3 regions of the Devosia lucknowensis genome follow, and region 2 is predicted to be linked to each of the others. Evidence: predicted binding sites of a transcription regulator. Region 2 holds the regulator's gene; each other region holds the start of a gene.
What was found. The regulator LexA, encoded in region 2, represses DNA repair genes until DNA is damaged. The targets are predictions, from matches to a motif close to TGTTCNNNNTGTGTTCNG.

Region 1: a site for LexA is predicted at 1,445-1,462, ahead of dinB (DNA polymerase IV). Genes of this name have one in related genera too.
Region 3: a site for LexA is predicted at 2,282-2,299, ahead of uvrA (excinuclease ABC subunit UvrA). Genes of this name have one in related genera too.

The regions. Positions count from the first base shown of each region.
Region 1 is NZ_FXWK01000001.1:846,072-849,347, reverse strand. Features, by position in the region: gene CCK88_RS03965 (MFS transporter) at 1-81, opposite strand, end outside; gene dinB (DNA polymerase IV) at 183-1,427, opposite strand; gene CCK88_RS03955 (hypothetical protein) at 1,568-1,762, opposite strand; gene CCK88_RS03950 (alpha/beta hydrolase family protein) at 1,859-2,506, shown strand; gene CCK88_RS18200 (hypothetical protein) at 2,503-2,727, opposite strand; gene CCK88_RS03945 (Crp/Fnr family transcriptional regulator) at 2,808-3,276, opposite strand, start outside.
Region 2 is NZ_FXWK01000001.1:1,039,822-1,043,097, forward strand. Features, by position in the region: gene uvsE (UV DNA damage repair endonuclease UvsE) at 1-111, opposite strand, end outside; gene CCK88_RS04900 (hypothetical protein) at 403-897, shown strand; gene lexA (transcriptional repressor LexA) at 1,496-2,209, opposite strand; gene CCK88_RS04910 (molybdopterin molybdotransferase MoeA) at 2,339-3,276, opposite strand, start outside.
Region 3 is NZ_FXWK01000001.1:1,272,848-1,276,123, reverse strand. Features, by position in the region: gene uvrA (excinuclease ABC subunit UvrA) at 1-2,036, opposite strand, end outside; gene ssb (single-stranded DNA-binding protein) at 2,448-2,957, shown strand; gene CCK88_RS06015 (GlxA family transcriptional regulator) at 3,004-3,276, opposite strand, start outside.

The sequences.
Region 1 (3,276 bases), 190 kb from region 2:
ATCGGGCAGACGCGCGAGTAGCGCACCCATGGAGAGCGCGAAGACGAATTGCAGGAAATAGATGCGCTGATGTTGCTTCATGAGATCCGGCTGGGCACTGATGGCCGATGCATAGCAGGAATTTCGACAGAGCGAGTCAGGAGGGTGGATCGCCGGCAGCCGAGAGGCAGGTGTCGCCCTGTTCAGAATTTTTCCGCCAACTCGCGGAAAGCGTCGGGGACAGATGAGCGCGGCTGGAGCTGGGCGATGGCGTAACCGATCGCTTCCCGGCCGAAGCGGGTTCGGGCCTTGTCCATGGCGCGATCGGCCGACCACCGGGCGATGCCCTGGCGCGTCCCCGGGCGATGCTTTTCGTCGATGAGACCGAGGGGCAGCTCGAGCTGGATATGGGGCTGCGCGCCGATGTGCGAAACCGAAACACCGAGGAGACTGATGACTGTTTCTCGCGGATGCTCCTTCAAGGCCGTCCGGACCAGATCCTCGGCTATTTCCGCCACCATGACCGTCGCAGAAATCGGTGCATCGAGCGTTACCGAACGGGTGATCGAACGCATGTCGGCAAAGCGAATGCGCACGGTGATCGTTCGACCCGCAAGCGACTTGGCGCGCAATCGAGCCGTAACCCGGTCAGCCAGATGCCGCAATGTCGGCTTGAACACCGCTTCGGTGGCGGGCTGGCGACCGAGTGCCGACTGCGCCCCGGCCGATCGGGCGCTATGGCGTGTCTGGACCGAGCGCGTGTCGCGATCCCTGGCGAGATCGGAGAGTTTGTCGCCGACGGCATCGCCCAGAAGGCCGCGCAGAGATTTTCCGGGCGTGGCAGCGAGCTGGCCGATGGTGAGGATGCCCTCGTCCTTGAGCTTACCCTCGGTGACTGGTCCGACACCCCACATGAGACCAACCGGCAGGTCGTGCAGGAATTCCATCTCGGTTCCCGCGGGTACAACGACGAGGCCATCGGGCTTGGCAACCTGCGAGGCGACCTTGGCCAGATGCTTGGTGCGCGCCACACCGACCGAAATGGGAAGCCCAAGCTCGTCGCGGACCCGGCGCCGGATAATCCGCGCGACCTCCTCCGGTGTTCCGAACAGGTGGGTGCAGCCGGCAACGTCGGCGAATGCCTCGTCTATCGAGATGCGCTCCACGACGGGCGTGAAATCACGCATGACGTCGATCGCGGCGTCTCCAAGGCGCTGATACTGGTCGAAATGTCCCCGCACGAAGATCAGATGCGGACAAAGCTCCCGTGCCTTGCGCCCGGACATGCCACCGCGAACACCGAAGGCCTTAGCTTCGTATGATGCCGCCAGCACCACGCCTCCTCCCACGGCCATAGCTTTACCGCGCAGCGACGGATCGAGCAGCTGCTCCACTGAAGCGTAAAAGGAATCGAGGTCCGCATGCAGGATCGTGGCCTGGTCAGGCATCGACGTGCCCTCCGTTATGTTGCCATTTTGTTCTTATCGATCCGATGAGTCAATCTGGGCTGGCAACGTCGCGGGCGAAAACGAAAACGCCCCTCTTCCGGTTCTCCGGGAGCGGGGCGGTGGTGGACAGCTGGATCGTATCAGTGAAGGGTCGTCGGCGGCACGGTCGCGCCGAGGGCACTCACGCAGAAGACTTGACCGTGGGCCCGCTCGACAAGCCCGAGATTGACCAGTTGCTCGCCAAGTTCGGCAGGCAATGCGCATGGACCTTCCTCGCAGAGGAACGCGAGAGCGCTTTTCTGGGCTTGTGTCAGGGTCATCCAGTGCAGATTCATAGCGGCCTCCATCAATGGTTGGGCAAACGCCATTCGTTAACGACTGGTTCCTCACAGAAAAACGGTATTGATTGGACGCACAGACGGAGTGCCGACATGACTAGCCACTTTCTGATCGATGGCCCTGAGGACGCCGATGTGACGCTTTTGTTCGCCCATGGCGCCGGTGCGCCGATGGACTCGGCTGCAATGAATGCGGCTGCCAAAGCGCTCGTCCTCGCGGGTATCAGGATTGCGCGGTTCGAGTTCGGCTACATGGCCGCGCGGCGGAGCGGCCAGCGCAAGCCACCGCCGAAAGCGGAGACGCTGACGCCAGAATACCTTGCCGCCATCGACGACCTGGGAGCGGCGGGCGATCGGCTGTTCATCGGCGGCAAGTCCATGGGCGGCCGCGTGGCCAGCATGGTGGCCGATACGGCATGGACCGATGGCAAGGCGGCCGGGCTCGTGTGCCTGGGGTATCCGTTTCATCCACCGGGGAAGCCGGCGCAGTTGCGCACAGCGCATCTGGAAAAGCTGGAGACCCCTGCCCTCATCGTCCAGGGTACGCGCGACCCATTCGGCACCCGCGAGGAAGTTGGCGGCTATGCGCTCTCGCCAGCGATCAAGCTGTCGTGGCTGGCGGACGGCGACCACGATCTCAGACCGCGAAAGTCCGTTTCCGGCTTTTCCGCAGTGGACCATATGACGACGATGGGACAGGAAGTGGCCGGTTGGATGCGACGGGTCGCGGGAAACCGCTAGGCGCTGGAGCGGGCGTGTTCAGACTTGCTGTAGAGGCGCACCATGTTGGTGTTGTTTGCGTCCTGCCAATAGACCCGGCAGACGAGGTTACGCGGGTGGCCGGCGCGCACGAGCTTCAGGCCCAGAGCCGTTTCCGCCGCCATTTCCGGCGACTTGGCCTCGGCATGCAATTCCGGAGAAATCGTTCCCGAGCGTAAATCGATGATTCTGAATGAGGGCAAAGCACCGTCCTAACTGATGGGCCACCATAGACCGGTGGCGGCGCCGGGCCATTAACGTGGGTTAATGCAACTGTCGTTCCTCAGGGATCGCGCCTGACGGAATTGCCGCTCAGATAATCGGGATCGAAACTGGCGAGCGACATCAGATATTTGAGATCATGTATCTGCACGCGCTTGCCCTGCAGGTCGATACAGCCGCGTTTGCGCAAGGATTGCAGGGTGCGGTTGACGTGCACGGTTGAGAGGCCGAGCGCTGCGCCGAGTTCGGCCTGGGTCATGGGTAGGACCAGGCTGTTGTCCGACGTCACGAGGCCAACCACCGAAAGACGGCACCAGATTTCGCAGATGAGATGCGAGAGGCGCTCGACGGCGGTGCGCAGGCCAAGGCTGATCAGCCGCTCGCGGCCGATGGCGGATTCAGTTGCGGATGCCTTGAGTGTCGCGCGCATGACAGCGGGATACCGTTCGGTAATTTCGGTAAACTGGCGCAGGCGGATGCGGCCGAACTGGCTGGGCGTGGTTGTGACGTAGTGGCTATAGGCATCGCTG
Region 2 (3,276 bases):
CGATACCCGCAGATGCGGGTTAGACTGCGCGCGTCTGGCGTCGTTGCTCTTGAGGGCCGGATTGCCGAGCACCTTGACCGGAAACCCGAGCCTGAGCGGACCAGAAGTCATTGCGCGTTCCTCCATGATGGATGAATGCCGCAACCAAGCGAGCGTTCCTGAGACACGCTTTAGTGCCCCGAAAGTAGAGCGTCCTCCCACTCAGGCCGGTGGTTCCAAAGATGCTGTCGCAAGGCAGCAATCGGTCAATCGCACTACGGTTCCGCGCATTCTGCTGACGTCACCATTGGGCATGTCTCGCGCATGTCTCAGAGAAACAACCGCGGCTGACCCCAAAAAAAATCGCCTGGCGACAGCATCACCTTCAATCTCACCATTGACGGCTCGACCAGGCAGGTCATCATGAACAAGACGATTGCCGATGCCGCATCCACCAGCAATGACGGCGATCTCGACACCATCGGTGAATTCCGCGCGGCCATGCAGGCTGCAATCGTGGCAGTCGGGTTCGACGCCACAAGCTTCTCGCTGACCGACAACGGCACCGAGATCAAACTTCAGTCCACCTCGACTGGCCCGAATTCTGAAATCAACTTTGCGGGCGGCTGGGTTTATGACGATGGAACCAGTGGCGGCACGTTCGATGCGACCACCACGGGCTTCGGGGATCTTGCTGACGCGGGTACCAATGCCGCGACTGCCACGATCACCATCGGCGACGGCACCAACACCACCGGCAACATCGTCCTCAATGGCGATGACCACGATACGCCCGAAAAGGCCAGGACACGAAGTTGCGGCGGCGCAAAACGCAGACCCCAAGCCGTTCCAGCTTCAAGCAGCCTGCCGCTTCGTTGCCAGATCCGACGCCAAACTCACCGACCACGTCTCTCGTGACACATCGCGGAACCTGCTTCTTTTCGGCCATGCCGACTGTCGCCTTGCGGACGGGCATTCGCCTTCGCGCTGAGCGCCGTCGGCGTTTACCTGAAAGCCCGCAGCACGCTTCCAGATTGAACGCTGCTCCTCGCAAGTTCACTCGGTGGCCCTGACCGGACACGGCTCCCGGCGCAAGCCATACCGCGAGGTCGCTTGGAACCCACGGGGTGAACTCGCACCGATCTAGAACGGTCCCACATCGCCACCGCCATACGTAAGTCGGTAGTCCATGCCATGCACCCGCGACAGTCAGCGCCACAAGCAAGCGTGGGATCCATATCGCGAGATCGCTTGGGAATCCGCGGGGTGAACTCGTTCAGAGACTGAACTGTCCCTCATCGCCACCACTGGACGTGTCCCGGTGCTCTATGCCGCGGTGAATGGGGATTGCCGGGACAAGCCCGGCAATGACGCAAGTCGGGACACGAACGGCCCCGATTTACCGCTTCACACCATCCGGGCGACGCCAGCGTCAGCCCGGATACCTGCTCGTCCCGCCAAGGCGCGAACTTGCCACGTCCTCCGACATGAGGATCGTCCGCGTGCCGCCGAGATATCAGTACTTCCTGAGAAGCCCAACCAGCCGGCCCTGCACCTTCACGCGGTCAGGGGGGAAGATCCGCGTCTCATATGCCGGATTTGCCGCCTCGAGCGCCACGGTATCGCCCTTGCGGCGAAGTCGCTTCAGCGTTGCTTCCTCATCATCGACGAGCGCTACGACAATCTCGCCGGTGCCGGCTGTTTCCTGCTTCTTGATGACGACAGTATCGCCATCGAAAATGCCGGCTTCGATCATCGAGTCACCTCGCACTTCGAGCGCATAGTGATCGCCCGCCCCCAGCATTTCGGGCGGCACCTGGATCGTATGCGTATGCTGTTCGATCGCCGAGATCGGCGTGCCAGCGGCAATACGGCCCATGACGGGAATAGACACCGGCCGCGCATATTCTTCCGTGGCGATGCCGCGTACCGGAGTTGCGCTGACCTTGCCCAGGCTCCCCTCGATCACCGAAGGCTCGAACCGCGCCTTGCGGCCACCCAGCGACGGGTTCATCGAATCCGGCAGCTTCACCACTTCGAGGGCCCGCGCGCGGTTCGGCAGGCGGCGGATGAAGCCGCGCTCCTCCAGCGCGGTGATAAGGCGGTGGATGCCGGACTTCGACGCCAGGTCCAGCGCGTCCTTCATCTCGTCGAAGCTCGGGGGAATGCCGCTTTCCTTCATCCGTTCATGGATGAACATCAGCAACTCATGTTGTTTGCGTGTGAGCATTGGCCCGTTGACCCCAGAATCGGAACATAGACGGAACGACAATACATGTTCCATTTATGTTCTGCAATGCCCGCGGTGGCGGAGGATTTTTTTGGGAGCCGACAAACTGGCGCGCGGTCCCGACGGAGTTCAGAAGGCGTCGATCGGAATGGCGGCGACGACAGCGCCTGTGGGCTGGCCCGGATCATGCTCCGGCTGCACGATGAGGAGGTCCGCGGCCGCGAGGGACGATGTATGGCCGCTATCGGTCTGCGCGATCGGCTCTGCGGCGGGCCCGAACGGGGACTGCACCAGCCGCGCGCGCATGAAATGGCGTCGGGCGGTGTTGGCAGGCGTGGGCGAGGCGAGGGGCAACCTCCAGTCCGCCGCGGCCGAGTGACCGAGCCACGCGCGCAATGCCGGCTTGATGAACGCTGTCGCTGTCACCATGGCCGAAACCGGATTGCCGGGGAGGCCGAATACCAGCGTCTTGTCGCGCGTGCCGAACATCAGCGGCTTGCCCGGCCGCATGTTGATGCGCCAGAAATCCAGCGAAACGCCCAGGTCCTTGAGCACGTCCTGCACCAGGTCATGCTCGCCCACCGAGGCGCCGCCGGTAGTGATGAGGATATCGGGCGCATCCGCGAATGCTGCCTCGAGGCGTGACCGCAGGACGACGCGGTCGTCCGAGGCGATGCCGTGATCCACAATGCGTTCGGCATAGGGCTGCAGCATCGCAGCAAGACCGAAACTGTTCGATGCGACGATCTGGTCCGGCTCGAGCCGGTTGCCGGGCAGCACCAGTTCGTCGCCCGTCGCGAGGAGCGCGATCCGCGGCCGCCGCGCGACGGCCAGCGAGGCCGCATTCGCAGCCGCCGCCACTGCGATCTGCATCGGCGTCAGCCGTGTGCCCGCCGCCACCAGTACCTGGCCGACGGCAAAATCGTTCCCTTTCAGGCGGACACTGTGACCCGGCCGGGCAGGGGCTGTGAACCGGACCCGATCGCCGTCGCGCACCGCCTCTTCCTGCATGATGACGGTATCGGCGCCACGAGGCACTGGCGCGCCCGTGAAGATGCGCACCGCCT
Region 3 (3,276 bases), 230 kb from region 2:
CGTGCGCCGTTGAGACGGCGAGCGATGGCCTGGTACATGGTGTCGATCATGAGGGTCGACTTGCCGCCGCCGGAAACGCCGGTGATGGCAACGAACATGCCCAGGGGCACGTCGACCGAGACGTTCTTGAGGTTGTTGCCGGTGGCGCCCTTGACCGAGAGGGCCTTGCCCTTCTTGCCCTCGCGACGCTGTGCAGGCACCGGGATGCCCATGCGGCCCGAGAGGTATTTGCCGGTGAGGCTGTCGGGGTGGTCGAGAATGTCCTGCGGTGTACCCTCGGCAACGATGTTGCCGCCATTGACGCCGGCGCCCGGGCCGATGTCGAGGACGTAGTCGGCGGTGAGGATGGCGTCCTCGTCGTGTTCGACGACAATGACGGTATTGCCCAGGTCGCGCAGGCGCTGCAGCGTTTCGAGCAGGCGGGAATTGTCGCGCTGATGGAGGCCGATGGATGGCTCGTCGAGGACATAGAGCACACCGGTGAGGCCAGAGCCGATCTGCGAGGCAAGGCGGATGCGCTGCGATTCACCGCCCGACAGGGTGCCGGAATTGCGCGACATGGACAGGTATTCGAGGCCGACATCGTTGAGGAAGCGCAGACGGTCGCGGATTTCCTTGAGGATGCGCTCGCCAATCTGGGACTGGGTGGGCGTGAGCTTGGCCGAGAGGTCGACGAACCACTGAGAAGCGTTGCGGATCGACATTTCGGTGACCTTGCCGATATGCAGGCCGTCGATCTTTACCGCCAGGGATTCAGGCTTGAGCCGATAGCCGCCGCAGGCCACGCAGGGCTTGGCGGACATGTATTTCTCGATCTCTTCGCGCATGCCGGCGCTTTCGGTTTCCTTGTAGCGACGCTCAAGGTTGCCGATGACGCCTTCGAAAGGCTTGGAGGTCTTGTACTGGCGCAGACCGTCGTCATAGACGAAGTTGATGGCGGTCTTGTCGGTGCCGTAGAGCACGGCATGCTGGACGTCCAAAGGCAGTTCGTTCCAGGCGGTGCCGGTCGACGCGCCGAAGTGCTTCACCACGGCCTGCAGGGTCTGCTGGTAATAGGGGGCGCTGGTCTTGGACCAGGGGAGAATGGCGCCGTCGCGCAGCGACAGGGTCGGATCCGGAACGATCTGGTCGGGGTCGATCTTCTGCTCGGTGCCGAGGCCATCGCAGACCGGGCAGGCGCCGAAGGGATTGTTGAACGAGAACAGGCGCGGCTCGATTTCGGCGATGGTGAAGCCGGAGACCGGGCAGGCGAACTTTTCGGAGAAGGTGATCTGGCGCGGGGTGCCGTCCTCGTTCTTCTCGTCGGCGAATTCGACCAGCGCAATGCCTTCGGCGAGCTTCAGCGCCGTTTCAAAACTCTCGGCGAGGCGACCGGAGATTTCATTCGATACCACAAGGCGATCCACCACGACCTCGATGTCGTGCTTGAACTTCTTGTCGAGCGCCGGAGCATCCTCGATCTCGTGGTATTCGCCATCGATCTTGACGCGCTGGAAGCCCTTGCGCATCAGGTCGGCCAGTTCCTTCTTGAACTCGCCCTTGCGACCGCGGGCGATGGGGGCCAGCAGATAAAGGCGGGTGCCCTCGGGCAGTTCCAGGGTGCGATCGACCATCTGCGAGACGGTCTGGCTCTCGATGGGCAGGCCGGTGGCCGGCGAATAGGGAATGCCGACGCGCGCATAGAGCAGGCGCAGGTAGTCGTAGATTTCGGTGACGGTGCCGACGGTCGAGCGCGGATTGCGCGACGTGGTCTTCTGCTCGATGGAAATGGCAGGCGAGAGGCCTTCGATGTGCTCGACATCGGGCTTCTGCATCATTTCGAGGAACTGGCGCGCGTAGGCGGAGAGCGACTCCACATAGCGGCGCTGCCCCTCGGCATAGATGGTGTCGAAAGCCAGGGAGGATTTGCCCGAGCCAGAAAGTCCGGTCATGACGATCAGGCTGTCACGCGGCAGCTTGACGTCGATACCCTTGAGATTGTGCTCGCGGGCGCCGCGCACGATGATTTCGCGGTTCTGGCTGGCGGAAGGCTTCATCTGATCGTCCATGCTGCGGAGTGGCGCTGAGCATACAGCGCCCGACGTGACTGGTGGTTGCGGCGAGGGCCCAGAAATAGGACCGCACACGCCGCAGCGCAAGCTCCGCGGCCGCATGGCGGACCTTCATCACAACAATGCGAACATAATGGGAACGCAAGGAGTCGTTCAAGCGCCGACTGATCCCGTGCCCAAGCTATACTGACATTGTGTGTCAGGAGGGGCTTGACTCTCCTGTGGAGAAATAGAACATAAAGAGAACAAACCGCAAAAGCCACGTGTGTGGCGGCCGGAAAGGTCTATGGTGCGGCGATCGGGCCGTTGGCCGCGCACCGGGCGGCGCATGAACGGCTGAAAGAGAGAGCGTCCCGCGACCGGGCAGACCGGGACTGAATTGGAAGGAATTTTGCCATGGCTGGCAGTGTGAACAAGGTCATTCTGGTAGGCAACCTGGGCAATGACCCCGAGGTGCGGAACCTGCCGAGCGGCGGCAAGGTGGTGAACCTGAGCGTCGCCACGTCGGAAAGCTGGAAGGACCGCAATACAGGCGAGCGCCGCGAAAAGACCGAATGGCACCGCGTGGTGATCTTCTCCGAAGGCCTTGCGCGCGTCGCCGAGAGCTACCTGCGCAAGGGCTCCAAGGTCTATATCGAAGGCCAGCTGCAGACCCGCAAGTGGCAGGACCAGTCCGGCCAGGACAAGTACTCGACCGAAGTCGTGCTGCAGGGCTTCAATTCCAACCTGACGCTGCTCGATGGCCGCGGCGAGGGTGGTGGCGACAGCGCCGGCTACGGTGGCGGCGACACGGGCGGGTTCCGCGGTGTGCGCGACAATTCCGGCGGCGGTGGCGGTGGCCGCCGGCCGTCTTCGAATGCCCCGGCCTTCGAGCCAGGCGGCATGGATGACGACATTCCGTTCTGATCGGAACAGGATTTGAGGGGCGGTCCGATGGGCCGCCTCTTTCGTTTCAGGCGAAGCGTTCGCGATAGGCCTGAGGGCTGATGCCGACACGGCGGGTGAAGGCCCGGCGCAGGGTTTCGTCGCTGACGAAGCCACACCTTCTGGCCACTCGCGCCACCGGCTGACCCTGTTCGAGCATGCGGCGCGCGGTTTCCACCCTGAGGGTCTCCACGGCGCGGGCCGGCGTCTGACCGGTTTCGGCTCGATAGCGGCGCGAAAAATTGCGCTCGCTCATACCGGCTTTCTCGGCCAGGTCCGGGAGCGACAGCGGGCGCTCGAG